One region of the Nostoc sp. DedQUE08 genome, then DNA from elsewhere that is predicted to be linked to it. Evidence: predicted binding sites of a transcription regulator. Region 1 holds the regulator's gene; each other region holds the start of a gene.
What was found. The regulator NtcA, encoded in region 1, controls nitrogen genes in cyanobacteria. The targets are predictions, from matches to a motif close to TNTGTANNNNNNNNTACANA.
Positions count from the first base shown of each region.

Region 2: a site for NtcA is predicted at 5,055-5,074, ahead of RMY64_RS32210 (DUF2605 domain-containing protein). Genes of this name have one in related genera too.
Region 3: a site for NtcA is predicted at 2,910-2,929, ahead of RMY64_RS06755 (DUF3155 domain-containing protein). Genes of this name have one in related genera too.

Region 1 covers NZ_JAVRCD010000015.1:135,958-142,837, reverse strand. Annotated here, with positions in the region: gene RMY64_RS13000 (ABC transporter ATP-binding protein) at 1-804, opposite strand, end outside; gene RMY64_RS12995 (hypothetical protein) at 896-1,144, opposite strand; gene hisB (imidazoleglycerol-phosphate dehydratase HisB) at 1,295-1,936, opposite strand; gene fabI (enoyl-ACP reductase FabI) at 2,018-2,794, opposite strand; gene ntcA (global nitrogen regulator NtcA) at 3,174-3,845, shown strand; gene RMY64_RS12975 (DUF3084 domain-containing protein) at 4,014-5,504, shown strand; gene RMY64_RS12970 (resolvase) at 5,628-6,080, shown strand; gene RMY64_RS12965 (DUF3146 family protein) at 6,160-6,423, opposite strand.
Region 2 covers NZ_JAVRCD010000076.1:1,692-8,571, reverse strand. Annotated here, with positions in the region: gene RMY64_RS32240 (hypothetical protein) at 1-165, opposite strand, end outside; gene RMY64_RS32235 (chlorophyll a/b binding light-harvesting protein) at 306-1,364, shown strand; gene RMY64_RS32230 (chlorophyll a/b binding light-harvesting protein) at 1,466-2,989, shown strand; gene RMY64_RS32225 (hypothetical protein) at 3,220-3,495, shown strand; gene RMY64_RS32220 (hypothetical protein) at 3,542-3,787, shown strand; gene RMY64_RS32215 (DUF2973 domain-containing protein) at 4,003-4,332, opposite strand; gene RMY64_RS32210 (DUF2605 domain-containing protein) at 4,640-4,957, opposite strand; gene RMY64_RS32205 (hypothetical protein) at 5,175-5,336, shown strand; gene thrS (threonine--tRNA ligase) at 5,475-6,880, shown strand, end outside.
Region 3 covers NZ_JAVRCD010000007.1:80,789-87,668, forward strand. Annotated here, with positions in the region: gene RMY64_RS06740 (SDR family oxidoreductase) at 1-278, shown strand, start outside; gene RMY64_RS06745 (aldo/keto reductase family oxidoreductase) at 405-1,292, shown strand; gene RMY64_RS06750 (ATP-binding protein) at 1,318-2,670, opposite strand; gene RMY64_RS06755 (DUF3155 domain-containing protein) at 2,958-3,275, shown strand; gene RMY64_RS06760 (cofactor assembly of complex C subunit B) at 3,727-4,257, opposite strand; gene RMY64_RS06765 (PadR family transcriptional regulator) at 4,310-4,657, opposite strand; gene RMY64_RS06770 (DUF3611 family protein) at 5,255-5,833, shown strand; gene RMY64_RS06775 (hypothetical protein) at 6,067-6,264, shown strand; gene serS (serine--tRNA ligase) at 6,366-6,880, shown strand, end outside.

The sequences.
Region 1 (6,880 bases):
TATCCATTTTTTGAGAATTTCCCAGTCACCACCTTGACCTTTTACTTGATATATGTGATTTATGCCTAAGAGTTCATTGAGCGAACCAGAGCAAATTAGTTCACCTTGAGCGAGGATGGCAATGCGATCGCAAATCTGTTCTACTTCACTAAGAACGTGGCTGTTGAAAAAAATCGTCTTACCAGCAGCTTTGAGCGCCAGAATAATTTCTCGCATTTGGTAGCGTCCCACCGGATCGAGACCAGACATTGGTTCATCTAGAAAAACCAAATCTGGTTCGTTAATTAGCGCCTGTGCCATACCAACACGCTGGAGCATTCCTTTGGAATAGCGCCGCAAAAGCTTTTTACGGGCATCAGCTTGGGATAAACCGACTAATTCCAATAGTTGGGGAATGCGCTGGCGTTGGACACTTTGGGGAATTTGGAATAACCCAGCAGCAAGCTGTAAAAACTCCCAACCAGTGAGATAGTCATACAAATAGGGATTTTCTGGCAGATAGCCAATATGTTGCTTAACACTGCGATCGCCTATTGGCTTATCCAATAATAATCCCCGTCCAGAGGTAGGATGAATAATTCCCAGCAATAATTTTAAAAGGGTGGTTTTACCAGCGCCATTAGGCCCCAACAACCCAAAGGTTTCGCCTTTGTAAACCGTTAAAGAACAGTTTTTGAGAGATACGACTTTTTGATTTAGCCAAAAACCAGTGCGATAGACTTTTCGCAACTCAGAAGTTAGGACTACTGGCGGAGTGTCTGTCGTATTAAGTTGAGAATTAGGGTCATCTGCAACAGACTTCATCTCGGTTAAATCGCTATTTATCAGCTTGGTATTAATTAAAAATTACCCGGTAGGCTGATAATAACCATCACAAACGAGTGTGTCAATTAGCTCAAACTGGTGAGTGGGGATTGGGAAGACAAGGGTAGATTTTTCCCAATGCCCAATACAACTCTTGAAGAGGCTGCGCCCGAAGCGTAGCTATGCCGCAGGCTTTACGACTACGCGGTAGTTGAGCGCAGTCGAAACTCAGTACAAGTGCCCAATGCCCAATGCCGCATGGCACGCTTGTTAACGGCAAACCTATTATTCGTAAGGCTTTTGGGTGTGGGGTGTGGGGTGTAGTGAGCAAGAAGTTCATTGATGTTCGCACGAGGATTGTACTTTTCTTACTTTTTCCCTACACCCTACACCCTACCCCCAACACCCAGCCCTAGCAGGGGTTTTATCTTTTCTTAGTGCCATTCGCCCAATGCTCAATGCCTAATCCCAATATTCAATTTGACTCCTGTCATAGAACTCCCTTAGAACTGGGAATAAAGCCAGCACGTCGGGGGTCAATTTCTACCGCCTGCCGTGTTGCTCTTGCAAAGGCTTTAAATGTCGCTTCAATAATGTGATGGGAATTAATACCATCCAGTTGCCGAATGTGCAGTGTCATTTGGCTATGGTTCACCAAAGCCACAAAAAATTCTCGCACCAGTTGGGTGTCATATGTTCCTACCCTCTGAGTAGGAATTTGCAAGCCGTAGCTGAGGTGAGGCCGTCCAGAAAAGTCTAGCGCTACCTGAACTAAGGCTTCATCCAGTGGTGCAAGAAAATTACCAAAGCGGACAATGCCTTTTCTGTCGCCTAGTGCTTGGTTGAAAGCTTGCCCTAAAGTAATGCCTACATCTTCGTTGGTGTGATGGTCATCAATTTCCCAGTCTCCCTTGGCTTGGACATCTATATCAATCAGCCCGTGGGAGGCAATTTGATGCAACATATGATCCAAAAACGGAATGCCTGTTCCTGCTGTGCAAGTTCCTCTACCATCCAGGTTGATGGTAACTTGCACATCAGTTTCACCAGTAGTGCGGTGAACAGTGGCAATCCGAGAAGTTTCAGTTAGGCGATCGTAGTTTGAATTAACTTGGCGATTGGTTGTTTGCATGGGGAGTGAAAAGAGTTAGGAGTTAGAAGTTAGGAGTTAAAAATTCATAACTCATAACTCCTAACTCCTAACTTTATCGCGTCACATTCCCATAATTTCATATCCTGCATCTACATATAGAATTTGTCCGGTAATCCCACTGGACAAATCACTACACAAGAAAGCCGCAGCGTTGCCTACTTCTAGCTGAGTGACGGTGCGTCGTAGGGGAGCTACTTCTTCTACATGATGAATCATATCCAAAATTCCACCCACTGCTGAAGATGCCAATGTACGGATGGGGCCTGCGGAGATGGCATTCACGCGGATATTTTGCGGCCCTAGTTCAGCAGCCAGGTAACGCACACTCATTTCTAAACCCGCTTTAGCAATTCCCATAACGTTGTAGTTGGGGATTGCCCTAACACCACCTAAATATGTCAGGGTGACGATACTACCTCCCTCTGTCATCAAAGGTTTCGCTGCACCACTTAATTGCACTAGTGAGTAAGTACTAATTTCTAAGGCGGTGTTGAAGCCAGAACGAGAGGTTTGGCTAAAATCTCCACTTAAATCGTCTTTGCTGGCAAAAGCCAGACAATGGATGAGGATATCTAGCTTTCCCCACTGTTCGCGAATTGTCTCAAAGGTAGATTTAATTTGGTCTTCATCTTGGACATTACAGGGAAGAAATAAGCTGGGGTTAAGAGGTTCTACCAACTCCGCGACTTTTTTCTCCATCTTGCCGCGTTCATCCGGCAGGTAAGTAATACCCAGGTTTGCTCCAGCTTTGTGCAGTTGTTGGGCGATGCCCCAAGCGATCGAGCGGTTATTGGCAATACCTGTAACAAGGGCATTTTTTCCAGTCAGATTTAGCATATAAATTGTTAATGCGATCGATCATTAGGAGCATACTAGAATCTGAGGCACGTTTTGTCTTTGTTTTATACAGGCTTGACAAAAATGAATATTGCTAAGGGTGTTTGCTGTGACAAAAACCTTGATTTTTTATAAAGATATTCTCAAGATATCTTTATTTGTTCTTCAAAAAACCTTTTGAATATAGCTATTGGAAGTACTTATCAACAATTAGTAGCTGAAAGGATCAACAATTATGTATCATTATAAACAAAGAGTTATGAAGAGATTAGTTGGAGTATAGGAAAGTACAGAAAGGTTGACGGTGCTTTATTCATTTTTCGGGTGTATTCTTAGGTAATCAGTTTTTGTTTTTCCGGCATTGGGTAGGGGAAGGGAGATGATCGTGACACAAGATAAAGCCCTAGCAAATGTTTTTCGTCAGATGGCGACCGGGGCGTTTCCGCCAGTTGTGGAAACGTTTGAACGCAATAAAACGATCTTTTTTCCTGGCGATCCTGCCGAACGAGTTTATTTTCTTTTGAAAGGTGCTGTTAAACTTTCCAGGGTGTACGAGGCAGGAGAGGAAATAACGGTAGCGTTGCTGCGGGAAAATAGTGTTTTTGGTGTATTGTCATTGCTGACAGGAAATAAGTCGGATCGGTTTTACCATGCGGTTGCATTTACGCCTGCGGAATTACTGTCAGCACCAATTGAACAAGTGGAACAAGCACTCAAGGAAAATCCAGAATTATCAATGTTAATGCTGCGAGGTCTGTCTTCGCGCATTTTACAAACAGAGATGATGATTGAAACTCTTGCTCACCGAGATATGGGTTCTAGGTTGGTGAGTTTTTTGTTAATTCTTTGTCGGGATTTTGGCGTTCCTTGTGCAGATGGGATCACAATTGATTTGAAATTATCTCATCAAGCGATCGCAGAGGCAATTGGTTCAACTCGTGTTACCGTTACTAGGCTACTGGGAGATTTGCGTGAGAAAAAAATGATTTCTATCCACAAAAAGAAGATTACTGTGCATAAACCTGTTACCTTAAGTAGACAGTTCACATAAAAACAATTGGAGAAAGGGGAATCGGCGCGTGTTCTATTTTGAAAAATGACACTAATAGCTAGAGGTAAATCTAAAATTGAATAATTTCAGCTATTGCCAATTTCCACTTCTTTCCAGACAATGCTTAAAAGTAGTAGGCTGTATCAGGAAGGATTTCGGTAGCTAAAGATGACCACCGGATACATCCTCATCGCAGCAATTTTGATTCTGGGAGGCGTAATTGCCACCGTGGGCGATCGCATCGGCACACGAGTTGGCAAAGCCCGCCTCTCACTTTTTAAGCTTCGTCCAAAAAACACCGCCGTACTAGTAACAATTTTTACTGGTGGTTTGATTTCAGCATCCACTTTAGGGATTTTATTCGCTGCCGACGAAGGTTTGCGAAAAGGAGTCTTTGAGTTAGAAGATATTCAAACAGACCTCAGACAGAAGCGAGAACAGCTAAAAACCGCAGAAACGCAGAAAAGTCAGGTAGAAAGCGAGCTAAACCAAGCAAGAATTGCTCAAGCAAAGGCACAACAAGACTTGCAGGCAATTAATCAATCCTTGCAGGCGGCAAATGCTAAACAGAGGGAAACGCAAGCCCAGCTGAACCGTACCATTAGTCAACAAGCTCAAACTCAAACTCAACTCCAACGCACTCAAGGCCAGCTAGGACAAGTTGTAACTCAGTACCAAAAAGCCATAGCTGAGTTGCAAAGCGTTTCCAATCAGAGAAAACAGCTACAGGCGGCAGTTGAACTCTTGAAGACAGAACGTCAAAGACTATATGCAGAAGCGAAAACAGCCATTGACGAAGCCAAAACAGCAATTGAAAAACGCGATCGCGAACTTGCTAACCGTCAAGAAGCGATAGAAGCGCGCGATCAAAAAATTGCTCAACTGGATCAACTGATTCAAAAGCGTAACGTAGAAGTTGCAGCACGAGAGCAAGTGATTACCAAACGGGAATCGCGCCTCAAAGAATTGGAAGCACAACAGGAGGAACTAGAACAGGAAGTTGCCAGACTGGAAAAATATTATCAGTCCTACCGCGACCTGCGTTTGGGTAAGCTGGCCTTAGTTCGCGGTCAAGTTCTGTCCGCTGCTGTAATTCGTGTTACTCAACCTGCCGCTGCTCGTCAAGCAGTGGTACAACTTTTACAAGAAGCCAATCGCAACGCCAACCTCGAATTAAGCGAACCTGGTGCAAATTCGGCAAACTTAGAACTGCTGCGCGTGACCCAGGATAGGGTCGATCAATTAAGCAAGCAAATTGGCGATGGTAAAGAATACGTCGTGCGAATTTTTTCTGCTGGTAATTACGTCAGGGGAGAAAAGCAGATCGAATTTTTTGCGGATACAGCCCAGAATCAACTGGTTTTTTCGGGAGGCACGGTGTTAGCCACGACTACTGCTGATTCCCAAACCATGACATCTTATCAGTTACAGCAGCGGCTAGAAATACTGATTTCTGCTTCCCAATTTCGTGCCCGTAATGCCGGAATTGTCGAAAATGTGCAAGTAGAGGGGACTTTTCTGCGCTTTGTCAGCCAATTAAGACAGTATAATCAACTTTTGGAGATCAAAGCGATCGCAGCAGAGGATACTTATACAGCCGGGCCATTGAGAGTAAAATTGGTAGCAATAGTTAACGGAAAAATTATTTTTAGTACTTAAAAAATTATTTGCACACTGTTATTAGTAAGATTTAAACATATTGAGCAGCAGTCAAAATAATTGCTGTAGCTGCATTTTTTATTTAGCAGATACTATGCGAACATTTTTAATTTTTAATTAATTATGAATTTCCGTGAATTTTCACCAACACAACCAGTCATCTTGGGGTTCGATCCAGGTCGAGATAAGTGTGGTTTAGGGGTGATGGGACTGGATCGGCAACTGTATTATCATCAAGTCGTGTTAGCAAAAGAGGCGATCGCTAGCATTGAGACACTGCGCCAAAGGTTTCCGATCTCTTTGATGGTCATGGGCGACCAAACTACAGCCAAACAGTGGAGACAGAGATTATATCAAGAATTGACAGAACCGTTGAGTATTATTTTAGTAGATGAGCGCTACACAACCTTAGAAGCACGCGATCGCTATTGGCAAATGTTCCCGCCCAAAGGGCTAATCAAGCTATTGCCACAGGGTCTACGACAGCCTCCAAGACCCATAGATGACATTGTTGCCATCCTTTTAATCGAAAGATACTTAAATCGCCTCACTGAATCAGCAACCAGCCAATTTTAGATTTTAGACTTCGGCGTGAGCGCTCAGTCGAATACTTTTTTCTTCAATCCAGAATCCAAAATTGAATAACTCCAAACTTTTAAAGTTCCGCCCGAATCGTAAAAGCATAGTCTCCTCCAGGCTCTAGCTGGTAATCTTGTTGCTCTAAGAATCGACCCAGAGGTTCTTTGATTAAGGCGCGACCTTGGGAAGGCTTGACGGCAAGTTCTCCCCGACGAAAATGCCACTGGAAATGCCACTCAAACTCACCCGCACTCACTTCACCCTCAAGGAAGCCGTGTTGCCAGGATTGGCGGGTAATTCTGACATGGGCAATGGTTTCTGGCAGACGTTTTGCACTCACAATGCTTTATGTCAAGTGTGGAATAACAGCCGATGATCTAGGCTACTTATTTTATTTACCAAACATATCTCAATTAGACAAACTGACAAAGTGGGTATTTGTAGTTAACTAGGTTGTGTTTATGAGTAAGATGACTTCAGCATCCTGGAGTTGCGCCACCGATAGCGTAAGCAAATTAGGCGTAGCCTCTCCTAGAGAAGCGTTAGCGAGTTTTACTTCGAGGGTCATAGTTCGTCATAGATATTGGAAAATAAATCAAACGAGAAATGCTAATTTTTTCGTTGCTTCTAGCGATCGCATTTCAACTACTGGTACATTTCAGGAATCGTTCCCACTCGCAATGTGAAGCAGTCTCTAGCGTAAATACCCAAATTAAGCAGTGTCTAACACTCGTATCATAATTATGTCGCTGAAAGTTTTTGTTGGGAACCCACAATATATTTATGCCGCAAGATAG
Region 2 (6,880 bases), on a different contig from region 1:
GCTTGCATCAACCGCCACCAGAAACGGATCGAAGAAAGCTTCTACGGCTTGTTGAAATGTTATGCCGTCATCATTGCTGCGATTAATCCAAGCTTTCTCCTCGTTCCAAATAAAGGTGATGCCATTAAGCACGAAAACACATCTATCCCTACATAGTTTAGGCAAGATGTATTTACGTTGTCAATACGCTTTTTTGTAAAAGTTTACAATCTCATTAATGAGATTTACTTTCATTAATTTGAATTTTATTGTAGACTCTTTTTTGACAACTATTGAGAAAATTAATCAATAAGTTAGAGGGTAAAATGACAACTTCTACAAGTCCGCTGTCGGTGGAGCAAGACCTTACTGACTCGCCTTGGTGGGCTGGTAACGCCAGACTCACCAGCTTATCGGGGAAACTACTAGGCGCTCACGTCGCTCATTCTGGTCTGATCGTTTTCTGGGCAGGAGCTATGACTTTATTTGAGCTAGCCCACTTTAATCCAGCAGAACCAATGTATTCGCAAGGCTTAATTTTGCTACCTCATCTAGCTACTCAAGGTTGGAGTGTTAGTGCAAATGGTGCAGTCGTCGATACTTATCCCTACTTTGTAATTGGAGCTTTACATCTAATTTCCTCAGCTTTTTTGGGTTTTGGAGGAATCTTTCATTCCCTGCGTGGCCCGGAAAAATTGGAGGGTAAAGTTCCTTTCTTTGGCTACGACTGGTCAGACACGGGTAAAATGACCACAATCCTTGGTATACATCTGGTTTTACTGGGTTGTGGTGCATTCTTGTTAGTCGCCAAAGCAATGTACTTTGGGGGTTTGTACGACCCAAATGTTGAAAATGTGCGGGTAATTACAAATCCGACATTAAACCCAGCCGTCATTTTTGGTTATCTGTTTGGCGCAATTAGTAAATTTTGGATTGCTGGCGTTGACAACCTAGAAGACGTGGTTGGTGGACATCTTTGGGTTGGTGCAATGTTGATTATTGGTGGACTTTTCCACATAGCTACTAAGCCCTTTAGTTGGACGCATCCACTATTTGTTTGGTCTGGAGAAGCTTATCTCTCATACAGTCTGGGCGCTTTAGCACTGATGGGTTTTATTGCAACTCTCTTTGTATCGGTAAACACCACTGTTTATCCTGAAGTTTTTTATGGGCCGGCGCTTGTAGTTAGACAGAATATCGTGCCGTACTTTTCATCACCTAACCCTGACCTTGTAACTGCCCGGACTTGGTTAGCTAATGCCCATTTTTGGTTAGCTTTCTTCTTTCTCCAAGGTCATATCTGGCACGCCTTGCGGGCGCGTGGGTTCGATTTTCGCAAAGGTAGGGTGAGTCAGGAGGCGGTGATTCCGCAACCAATTAGCTAAATTCAATTAAATGCATTTAATGCATTTAATGCAATAAATTTGCAATTGTCTGGAAGCATAAGCTCAACAATATTGCTAAATATTCTCAAGGATTTTTGGAAATGACAGCAGTAATTGAAGATAGCCCATATAAGCAACAGATACCTGATGTTGGTTGGTGGGCTGGTAACTTTCGTCTCACTAATTTATCGGGAAAATTACTAGGCGCTCATATTGCCCATTCTGCATTGATTTTGTTATGGGCTGGAGGGATGACGCTGTTTGAATTGTCGCGCTTCAACCCTAATGAGCCAATGTATGAGCAAGGCTTAATTTTGCTACCTCATCTAGCAACTCTCGGTTTGGGTGTCGCTACTGGTGGGCAAGTTATTAGCACCTATCCCTACTTTGTAATCAGTGTCTTACATCTGATACCTTCAGTGATTCTGGCAGCTGGTGGTATTTATCACTCCCTGCTGGGTCCAGAAGTGTTACAAGATAATCCTACTTGGGCTGGATTTTTTGGCTATGACTGGAAAGATAAGGACAAGATGACAACCATCTTGGGCATTCACCTCACGCTTTTAGGTTTAGGTGCTTTGGCTTTAGTTGCTAAGGCGGTGTTTTGGGGTGGACTGTTTGACCCTTGGGCTGCTGGCGGTGGAGATGTCAGGGTAATCAATCATCCGACACTTAACCCATTGCGCATCTTTGGCTACCTATTTGGGGTTTGGGGGCCAGAGGGATTGGCTGCTGTTGATAACTTGGAAGATGTTGTTGGCGGTCACATCTGGGTTGGTTTGATGTTAATTGGTGGTGGTATTTTCCACATCTTGACTAAGCCATTTGCTTGGGCACGCCGAGTTTTGATTTACTCAGGGGAAGCGTATTTATCTTACAGCATTGGTGCTGTAGCATACATGGGCTTTTTAGCAGCATATTTTGCATCAGTCAATAACACTGTCTATCCGGAAGTTTTTTATGGCCCAGTTAAAGCTATAGAAACTTCTACTGGTATAGTTTCTGCTCGTGGTTGGTTGGTAACTTTCCATTTTGTCCTAGCGCTCATGTTTCTGTTAGGTCACATTTGGCACGCTCTCCGCGCTCGTGCGATCGCAGCCGGGTTTGATTTTAAAAATGGTGATATGGTTCAGCCTCCACGTGTAGAGCGCCAAACGAGTAATCAGGTAAGCGCAGTCAATTCTTCTGATTTGACGCTGAAGTTTCTCAAATACTTACCAATTTACCGCCCCGGTATATCTCCTTTGTGGCGGGGATTAGAAATTGGCATGGCTCATGGTTACTGGCTAGTTGGCCCCTTTGCAACATTAGGTTCATTGGGTTTATTACGCAATTCTAATGTCGGCAGCTTGGTTGGTTTATTAGCCACAGGCAGTTTGATTATCATCCTGACAATTGGTTTTTCGCTTTATGGCACTACTAGCTACGAAAGACAGCAAGAAATCTATTCACGATCGGTTTCGGTTGCAACTGTTGCCAAAGTACCACAGAGCATCAATACTGTCGCCGAATGGAGTCAATTTACCGAGGGCTTTTTGATTGGTGGAATTGGTGGAGCAATCTTCGCTTATCTGCTATTGACTAGTATTGCTTTATTCGGTGCGATCGCAATCAACTCGATTTAATCATCTAGTGATTTAGTACTCATCATGTAAAGACGTAGCATTCTACGTCTTTACAATAAATTAGAGCAAGACTTAAATTGCTCACACTCGCCTCATTCCTTTTGATTTATGTCTACCTACTAGACTCAGTTAATTTAGTTTCACTCAACACTAGCTAAATAATATTTCATGCCTGCGGTTAAAAGCAGTTGACTGCGGGCACTTTTTTCTAATCTTTAGGAGGATGACTTATGCTGGCTACAATTTTTTGCGCTTCATTTGCTTGGGCCACTTTGATTTTCTTTATTTTGAGTATCTGCTTTACTTTAAAACAAGGGATAAATCATTTAAAAAAGCTACATCAAATTCCTTGTCATGCTTGTGAATATTTCACTAACGACTATCGCCTTAAGTGTACTGTACATCCAACTAAAGCTTGTTCTGAGGAAGCGTTTGGCTGTCTTGACTTTGAACCTCAAACTTCTTTTTGTAATGCTTGTCAAAAGGGTCGGCAAAAGCTTTATTAAAATTTTCTAATTAGATAATTTCTAATCCGTAATACTCTAAATACTTATGAACAGACAATCTGATTTGCTATCGGAACTATGCGATTTTTTATATCCTCGTAGTCCATATTATGGGCAATTTAAACCAGAGTATCTAGTATTTAACGCTAATCTTCAAAATTTTTCTCAACGGGTAAACTACATTTGCAGCCTCCAAACTAGTGGTAAACTTTCACCACAAGAGGCTTACAAACAAATTCACATCCTCTGGAGACAGTTGAAAAGTGCTAAAAAAGAATTGGAAATTCGCTAGCTAAATAGAATGAAAATTGTATACGCCTGCGATCGCAGTCTTTGCAAGATGAGTGGAGTTGTCCACCAATTGAGTATTTTTAACAAAATGTAAAAAAGTTACATTGACTGGATTGATATGGAAATAAATTTTTACTCAGAAAAAAATTAAGGATGTAAAAACAACAACCATTTACACCCAAATTGCTAACAGACGCGATTAATCGCGTCTCTAGATTATGCTTCTTCTGAATTATCTCTTTTATGTCCTGGGGATGCTTCGTAAAGTGCATCGAGATGTTGACGCGCATCTTCAACGTTAATTGAACGCATTATCAAAAGTGGCTCTTTAATTAAATTCCCCGCGTTATCTAACAACTCTGGATGGGGTACAAACTGTTTTTTTGATGAATAATAACCAGAGTTACGTTGGTTATTCATTGGCGAGGAATTCGTTGGGTAAGTTCGCTCCCGATCGAAAGTGAACATAATCAGGTTACGGATTAAGTTGCCAACAGCTATAAATGCAAGGATTGTAAAAGCAAGAATGTAAAGCAGATGTAACATTGGATTTTCCTCCAGAACAGCAATTTTTAAAACTTTATTTTGTAACGCTTTGTTTCGCCGATACTGTACTCACAGTTAAGACGAATATTCTACGCACTTTTCAGGCGCTTACATTTATATGAAGCTATTTGTCAACCGTTATTCCACTTACGGTAGCATAGGATACATTATTTTGCTAATCCAGTTAATGTTAAGAAATTGTTAAGAATTTTCTACTATTTTTTTAAGACTGATTTACCATCTTGCGTAGACGCTTCCTTGGTAAGTCTTGAGACATCGCTAAGTTGTCTGCCGAAATTTAGCGCGCTTAGACTTCACGTCCTTGACGAAAGCGCATTGCGACATTCCAGCATTCTGTTACTAATTCATGCCAAGGCATTAACGTTGCCATATCAATTCCGACTTGTTTATCAGTTGCATTAAATAGCATCTTCGCCGTATTTAGTTCATCCTGAGCTTGCTTAACCCGCAAGAGCAAGTCAGATTGCTCTTGGTGACTCATAAATGAGAGTTCCTCAGTTTCGAGTAAATGGCGCGATCGCGTAAACCAATGCTGAAAATCTTCCAGCAGCGGATCTAAAACCGTTTTAAACAACTCAGGCCCTGGTAAATTTGAGTCTGACATAAATAAGAGGGATATTTCAAACTTGCTTACTAATATTAACGTTATTTACGTTTCTTAATACTTTTTAGATTTCTCTCATAATTACTTAATGTAAAATTTTGTAACAAAGGGCACAAAATTTATTATATAGTCTCGATCTCTGGTTTGTACAGTGCCTTTGGACAGGCATCTATAGGCATATATGACAGCGAGTTGCAATTCATAAGATAATTTAGCGATGTCTACGACGGGCTACGCCTACGCAGGCAATCCTGAATTTGAAACTCAGGTAACAAATCAAAAATTTATCTTTATTTTTGGATTGAAGAAGAATTCAGAAGTCAAAATTCAGGACTCAGAATCAAACCGCTACGCAAAGTCATTAGCTATTAGTCATTAGTCATTAGTTATTCGTAACGGACAAATGACAACGGACAAATGACAAATGACTAATTAACCAAAGTCGTTATAGTTGAATAAGCCTACAGATTCAGATAAATCACCTTTTGTAATCACCTCGCCAACGGTTCAGCAGCCAATGTCGCCAAATTCATCAAATCAGTCACAACAGTTAGAACAAGTTGAAAAAATCTATTTACCGCGTACCAGCGAATCGGAGAACTTAAAAAAGATTCGCCACACTGCTTCCCATGTTATGGCAATGGCGGTACAAAAGCTGTTTCCCAAGGCGCAAGTTACAATCGGCCCTTGGATAGAAAACGGTTTTTACTACGACTTCGACAGTCCAGAACCATTTAGCGAAAACGATCTCAAAGCCATCAAGAAAGAGATGGCGAAGATTATCAATCGCAAATTGCCAGTAATTCGGGAAGAAGTCAGCCGCGAAGAAGCCGAACGCCGGATTCAAGGAATTAATGAACCTTACAAGCTAGAAATCCTGGGAGATATCAAAGAGGAACCAATCACAATTTACCATCTGGGGAATGAATGGTGGGATTTGTGTGCGGGGCCTCATCTGGAAAATACTAGTGAATTAAACCCGAAAGCAGTTGAACTAGAAAGCGTTGCTGGCGCTTATTGGCGTGGGGATGAAACTAAAGCCCAATTACAACGCATCTACGCCACCGCTTGGGAAAGTCCAGAACAACTCGCTGAATATAAGCGACGCAAAGAAGAAGCGCTACGGCGAGATCACCGGAAACTGGGTAAGGAACTGGGATTATTTATATTTTCCGATCTAGTAGGGCCGGGTTTACCTTTGTGGACACCCAAAGGCACTTTGTTGCGGAGTACTTTAGAAGATTTCCTCAAGCAAGAACAGGTAAAACGGGGTTACTTATCTGTAGTAACACCCCACATTGCCAGAGTAGATTTATTTAAAACTTCTGGACATTGGCAGAAGTATAAAGAAGATATGTTCCCCTTGATGGCAGACGATCAGGAAGCTGCTGCACAGGAACAGGGCTTCGTGATGAAGCCGATGAATTGCCCCTTCCATATCCAAATATATAAGAGTGAGTTGCGCTCTTATCGGGAACTACCGATGCGACTGGCGGAATTTGGTACTGTTTACCGCTACGAACAATCAGGGGAATTGGGCGGTTTAACACGGGTGCGCGGCTTTACTGTAGATGATTCTCACCTGTTCGTTACCCCAGAACAGCTAGATAGCGAATTCCTTAGTGTGGTGGATTTGATTTTGTCGGTGTTCAATAAGCTGCAACTGAAGAACTTTAAAGCTAGACTCAGTTTCCGCGATCCTGCTAGCGATAAGTACATCGGTAATGATGAAGTTTGGGACAAAGCCGAAGGTGCAATTCGCCGTGCAGTTGAAACCTTGGGAATGGAACACTTTGAAGGGATTGGAGAAGCGGCATTCTATGGGCCAAAACTTGACTTTATCTTTAGTGATGCCCTAGATCGCGAGTGGCAATTAGGAACTGTACAAGTAGATTACAATTTGCCTGAACGCTTTGAGTTGGA
Region 3 (6,880 bases), on a different contig from region 1:
ACTCTTGGTTGCAGTCGCTCCGCGTTCAGCTTCAAGAAACCTCCGTGGAGGTTCTTGAACTTGCCCCACCCTACGTACAGACGGAACTTGGCGGGGCTAGTCAGGCGACCGATCCTGCCGCAATGCCACTGGCTGACTTTATTGCTGAAGTGATGCAGATTCTCAGCACTCCCAACCCGCCCCACGGCGAAATCCTTGTTAATCGTGTCAAAGCACTACGATTTGCTGAAAGGAACGGTGAGTATGAGCAAATATTCGCAAGCCGCAACGAACAATGACAAGCGTTAAGAATCTATCGATCGCCAAGAGAGGGCTGCGATCGCACGCAGCGACATCAATGAGAAATGGACTCTACAAAATTGCTTTCGTTAAATCACTAAAAAATTCTTGGAGAAAGTAGCAATATGTCTGAGCAAACGAACCTTGGTGGGAATTTTACGCTGCCGAACACTTCAATAACAGTGAAGCGCATAGGTTATGGTGCCATGCAACTCGCGGGCCCGAATGTAATGGGTGCGCCGCGAGATGTGGATGCAGCCGTTGCTGTTTTGCGCGAAGCGATCGCACTTGGCATTAATCATATCGATACCAGCGACTTCTATGGGCCTCACATCACGAATCAAATTATCCGACAAGCACTGCATCCCTACCCGGAAGATTTGGTAATTGTCACCAAGGTCGGGGCGCGTCGTCCTGAAGATGGCTCGTGGGTTCCCGCGATGTCGCCGCAGGAACTAACCGAAGCGATTCACGACAACCTGCGTAATCTCGGACTCGATGCGATCGATGTTGTCAATCTCCGCTTGATGGGTGACGTTCATGGGCCATCGGAGGGTTCTCTTGCAGAGCCGCTAACGACCTTAGCCGAACTTAAGGAGCAGGGATTAATTCGTCACCTCGGTTTGAGCAATGTCACACCTACGCAGTTGGCAGAGGCGCAAACGATCGCAGAAATCGTCTGCGTGCAGAATCAGTACAACGTAGCGCACCGGGAAGATGACGCTTTCATTGACGACCTCGCAAAGCAGGGAATTGCTTATGTGCCGTTCTTCCCGCTGGGTGGGTTCAATCCGTTGCAATCGTCAGCCCTCGATGCTGTCGCAGCATCACTTGGAGCTACACCGATGCAGGTCGCCTTGGCATGGCTGCTTCAGAGATCGCCGAACATCCTGTTAATTCCCGGAACGTCATCCATTAGTCATCTGCACGAAAACACCAAAGCGGCAGACCTGCAACTTTCACCGCAAACGATCGCACATCTCGACGCGATCGCTACAACTGCGGTTCAGTGAAAACATTATTGTCCAAGGCTAAAAACTAATTCTCAACTTCCGGCAACCAAATAATAAATGTAGTTCCTGGCGCATTGGGTGAAGTGAATTTAGAGTTGATTGCAGGGCTGAAAACCTCAATTTCACCCTGCATTTGCTCTATTAATTGTTTAGCGATCGCTAACCCCAAACCTGTACCTGGGATTTCTGTTTGCGCTTGTACTCCGCGATAATGCCGTTCTCCAAGATGTTCTAAATCTTGGGGTGGAATGCCGGGCCCGTTATCACTAATAACTATTCCCTGAAAATTAGCTTTTTCTTGCCCCGCCTGAATCAAAATTTTGCCACCAGTGGGAGTGTATTTCAAAGCATTATCAATAATATTAGTTAACACCTCTCGTAATGCTTTGACATTGGCACGTACTAGGGATGAATTCTCTTGAATTTCAGTTATTAGTTTTAGCTTTCGCTCTTGGGCGATCGCTTTGGCTGATATTAATAATGGTTCTAATATATCTGCTAGGGAGCAGTCAACTGCTTTATCTCCCGTTCCTGGTAATAATAACGGAGGTTTAGCATCTTTTTGGATAGTTGCTTCTACAAATACTTCTTCAGGGAGATGTAGTGGTGCTAAATCTGCCTCTGTCAAATCAATTACTTGATCGAATTGTTGCAGCAATTCTTGGAGGCGATCGCTTTCTCTGACAATACTATTTGCCACATCCCGGTTAACATCTGCTGGTCGTAGTCGTTTCAATAGGAGTTTGCCAAAAGTCCGTAACGCCGTTAATGGGTTCCGAAACTGATGCAACAAATTATCCAGCAAATCTCGCTGTTTTTCTTGGAGAATTTGTTGCTCGCGCAACTGTTGCTCAAACCATGCTCGCCGCTGATCTAAAATACAAGCGATCGCTAATGTTTGGGCTATCCGTTGAATCTGACTTTGTTCGTGTTCATTCCATACCCGATCTTTCCTACCTGTCACTAATAACCCCATCATCACACCCTCATAAATCAAAGGCAAAACAATTTGGTTGCCACTAAGTAGGTATTCCTCTTTGAGATCGGGTTGAGACGTATCTGGTATCTCAGACTCCCGTGATGAAGTTGGAGATTCTGAACCTGCTGTCAATAACCTTCCCTGTTGATTGGGTAATATAAACGCCTTTCCAAGTTGAAGTTGCTTGTATGCCGTCGCTTCAATAGTTTCCTCTCCTGGCAGCAATAATGCTGTTTCCGGGTAAATCACCACAGGAATCAGTTTGGCATCGCCAGAAGGAGTATCTACCAATTCTTGTGTTAAGTACACAATACTTAAAGTTGCTCCTAGCCCTTGGGTTAGTAGCGCTATTTGCTCTCGACACAAAGCAAGAAAATCAGAACTGGCAGACATTAACATTTTTTAGCTTTTGCTCAAGATTATAGATTTTGAGGCATGATGTAAGAGAGGATACTTAATTTTTACCTCACTCATTTCATCAAGCTTAACTAAAATCTTCAAAAGAGATGGTTTGTACTAAGGAATTATATTCTTAGGTGATTTTATTTTCTTGATGTTTCAAAGATATTAACTTTCTTATATTAAAAGGTTAAAAACTATTGATATTCTGAACTAGAACCTATATAATGACGACGGATTTTGTAGCTATCACTACAATCTATAGCTTGAAAGAGGAGGACAGTATATTGGCAAGGAGACGCAAAAGGAAGAGTCGTCGTCGTCAGGAAGGACGGCGTATTTTGGAACACGTGCCTCAATATAGCATCGAAAGTGGCGAAGAAAAGCCAGTAACAGCAGCGAGAAGATTCATTCAAGCTGAAGGGATTTTGCCACCAGCGTTGCTACTTGTAAAGCGAAATGAACACACTACAGATCGTTATTTCTGGGCAGAAAAGGGACTGTTTGGTGCTCAATACGTAGAGGAAAACCATTTCTTGTTTCCTAGTTTGAGGGTGTTGGAACCTTCACCAGGTCAAGAACCTCTTGCTTTAGCTAGTCGTTGAACCATAGATGGTCATCTTGGGCATTGAATGTGGCTCCTGACTATTATTAACTGGCAAAATTGCTAAGTTTATGCAAAATTTAATTTTTTTTTAGTTTGTAGCTGATTTGCCAGGAAATCTAGTCCAGGTAGTTGGAAAGTGAAGCTGTTTCAAACCACGCTAGATTGCATGGATTGATACTAATTTGATGATGCAAAAGGGAGTGAGTATAGAGCCAAGTGCGTCTAAAAAGAAGAGTGAAGTTGCGCTCTTATGCCGTAGATGGTTAAAGCTTGCTCTGTCAATGAATTTAAGTTAATGAATTTAAATTTTTTCCCCACGACTTTGGTCATGGGGAAAACTGACAAAGCAGCAGTCTTGATTTTCTCCTGACTACTTTCCATTGCCTGCATAGTAGGTTAGGTCAGAAGTCTGCATATCATAGTTAAGAGATGGTCGCAACAATCAACAATTATTTCCCAGGCTTGAGCTGTAGAGTCCTCTGCAACTCGCTGAGTTCATCTCGATGGGCAACTACAGCAATCTTACTTGAGGAGGTTTGTTCGCTCTGAGTTGTTTCTACTTTGAGCGATACCTTCTCAAGTCTTCCAGATTTTTTCCAATAAAATAGACCACTTAAAGGCGACAGCAGTACCATCGCCAGAACAAGGGTACTCAGGCTAGGAAAAAGCAGGGATGTCACCAGAGATAGACAAACAATGCCAGTCGCTGCTAGGAAAGTTAGAAATATGGCTAAGAACCAGCTGGGACGAACATTACCTTCAAAAATTACCTGATTTTGTTCTCGGTCTACCGTTGCCACTCGGTAAGACCGCGATCGAAAATACTCTTTTAATTGAGACATTAAAACAGCTTCATCTTGCTCAGATACTAGGTGGGCTATTTCTGTGCGGTCTTTAGTCGAGGCACGAATAAAGAAAAACAGCCCAACCGATAACAACAAGGTTAGCAGGAAGGTAGATGGCAGAATAGCAGTATCCATAACTAATTGTTAGTGTTTGACTGGAGGAGACTTATTCATTATCAATGATTCGTTACTTTTTCCTCCCGTTGATGTAGTCAAGCCATTGAAAAGCTAAATCCTGAGCTTGAACTTGCCATTCAGGAGAAACTTGGTACATCCGCCTGGGGCGCCCCCGTCCTTCGAGTTTCTTCCAATATCCAGTGATTGCCTTTTGGTCTTCTAGAAATTTGATTGCACTATAAAGTACGGTATCTGAAAGCCGATAGACGGGATACTCAGTTTCTAATTGCTCAATCAACTCGGTTCCGTAGGATTCACCTTGTAATAAAACAGACAGTATGTAACAAACTGCTAGTTCTTGACAAAGGTAAGTTGGCGGAGGATTCTCAAAAAATTGATATATATCCTCAAGTTTCATGGTTAGTGAATGGCTAAAAAAAATGCCTTAGGGTAAAGTCTACAATCCTTGTAGCTAGTATACAGTGCTACTACTACGCGAGTAATACATATAAAGCTACTTAGACTAGATATCTATTGCGTAAACATCAAACAATTACCCACGCCTGTGAAGTTGTGGGGCGAGTTTGCGAGTTTTAGGGGCACAAAACAATGTACCCCCACTCAAGCTCGATACGGTGTGGTGAGGAGCGAACAGACAGTGAGAGACTCAGTATCTTGGTGTTAACTGATGCCGAGCTGCTTAAGCAATAAAATGCCATCGAAGAAATTTTACAGGTAAAATGCTATTTTGTCTGTAAAGCTTAATAAACACTTTGTTTTACAGTGATTTTCCCAATGCAAATTCTAAAATCTTAAGCTAAGGGATATATCTGAGATCGAACTGCTACGTCGGTAGACATACTTAAACAGTAACCATTTCTGATTTCCTCGATCGCAGAATTTCTTGTCTTATTTGACAAGTGTGATAGTAAATTTATCAAAGAAGGCGCTAAACTCCCTTCGTCCTCTCCTCTTCGCCTTCCTTTATCAAGCACCCAGCATATTAGCGATCGCTATGTCACAAACTCCCGATGCCCCATCATCTTCCTCAACTCTTAGGGCAATTGCCCAAACTTTTCGCCTTACAGGTTGGATTAGCTTCTGGATTCAGCTAGTACTAGGCGTTGTTTCTAGCATAATTGTGCTGCTGTTCGCCATCTTTAATCAAAGAACTGGCAGTCCTAGTAATAATCCTGGGACTGGCTTTGGCGTATTTTTAGCAATTTGTGGACTGGTTGTTTTAGGTGGGGGGATTTATTTAGCTTACCGTTACACGAGAATTGGCAAGCAATTGGAATCCTCCAATCCCAGCAACCGCCCTCGGAAAAGCGAGACTGTGCAAGTATTACGCTTAGGTGTGTGGGTGAATTTAGGAGGAACGCTAGTGACTCTTTTGGGAGCGCAAGCGATCGTTGGAACACTGGTAGCACGATCCATATCTCCGCAAGCGATAACTACCCAATTTTTTGACCCTACCCGGATTATTAGCGGTCTAGATATGCTTGTAGTACAGGCAAACACCAACACTGTCTCAGCCCACTTTGCAGGGCTGGTGGCGTCACTTTGGTTACTCAATCGCATTAACCGACCGTAGAAAAGGGAGTCAGAAGAAAAGGTAATAGTCAAAAATCAGCAATTCTTTTGACTTCTTTTCTCCTCTTTTTCAAAAGTTGTATGGCAATAATTCAAATATGTTGATTGTACTTTTCCGAAATTATTAAATTACTGTGTGAAGAATAATACCAGTTTCTTACGTTAGCACCCATCTAAAGAGTGATATTAGAACCGTTATCAAGGTGAATTAATTTTTATTGAAGGTCTGACACTATGGAAAAACTAGAAATATGGAAGTTTGGTATACAAGTACTTTTTAGCACATTGATGATTGGATTATGTAGTTCCCTAATCTTTTTGGAACGCGATAATAGCCAAAACCAGGCAGTTTACTGGAGTGGTTTATCAGGCGTACTTGCCTACTGGCTAGCCTCACCTGCAAACACTCAGGAATCTAGAAAATCAGAATAATACTAAATTTAAATGGTTGCTTTTCTGCTCACACAAAGCCAAAATCAGTATATGCTGATGTGTTGGCAGGTAGATAATAGGCTAAAAACTGAGAAAAATCTGTGCTGGATATCAAGCAAATACGGGAAAATCCCCAATTAGTTCAAGAACGATTGAATAGTCGTAGTGGTAAATACGACATCGAACCGATATTACTGTTAGATCGGAAACAACGGGAACTTGAGGGGACGCGCAGTCAACTCCAAGCTCGGAGCAACGAAATTGGTAAAATTGTCGGTCAGAAGATTAAATCTGGGATCAATCCTCAAGACCCAGAAATTCAAGCTTTGCGGGATGAAGGTAACTCTCTTAAAGCGACGTTGAGTCAACTCGAACCCCAAGAAAAAGACCTCAAAGCTGAAATTTACCAACTTGTGTTGGCACTTCCGAATTTACCAAGTGACTCTACACCCCTTGGAAAGAATGAGGAAGATAACGTAGAAGTACGCCGTTGGGGTGATGAGTACATTCCTCAAAATCCGAATATTCTCCCTCACTGGGAAATTGGCGAAAAGCTGGGTATTCTCAATGTTGAACGAGCTGTAAAAGTTGCCCAAAGTCGCTTTGTGACATTAAT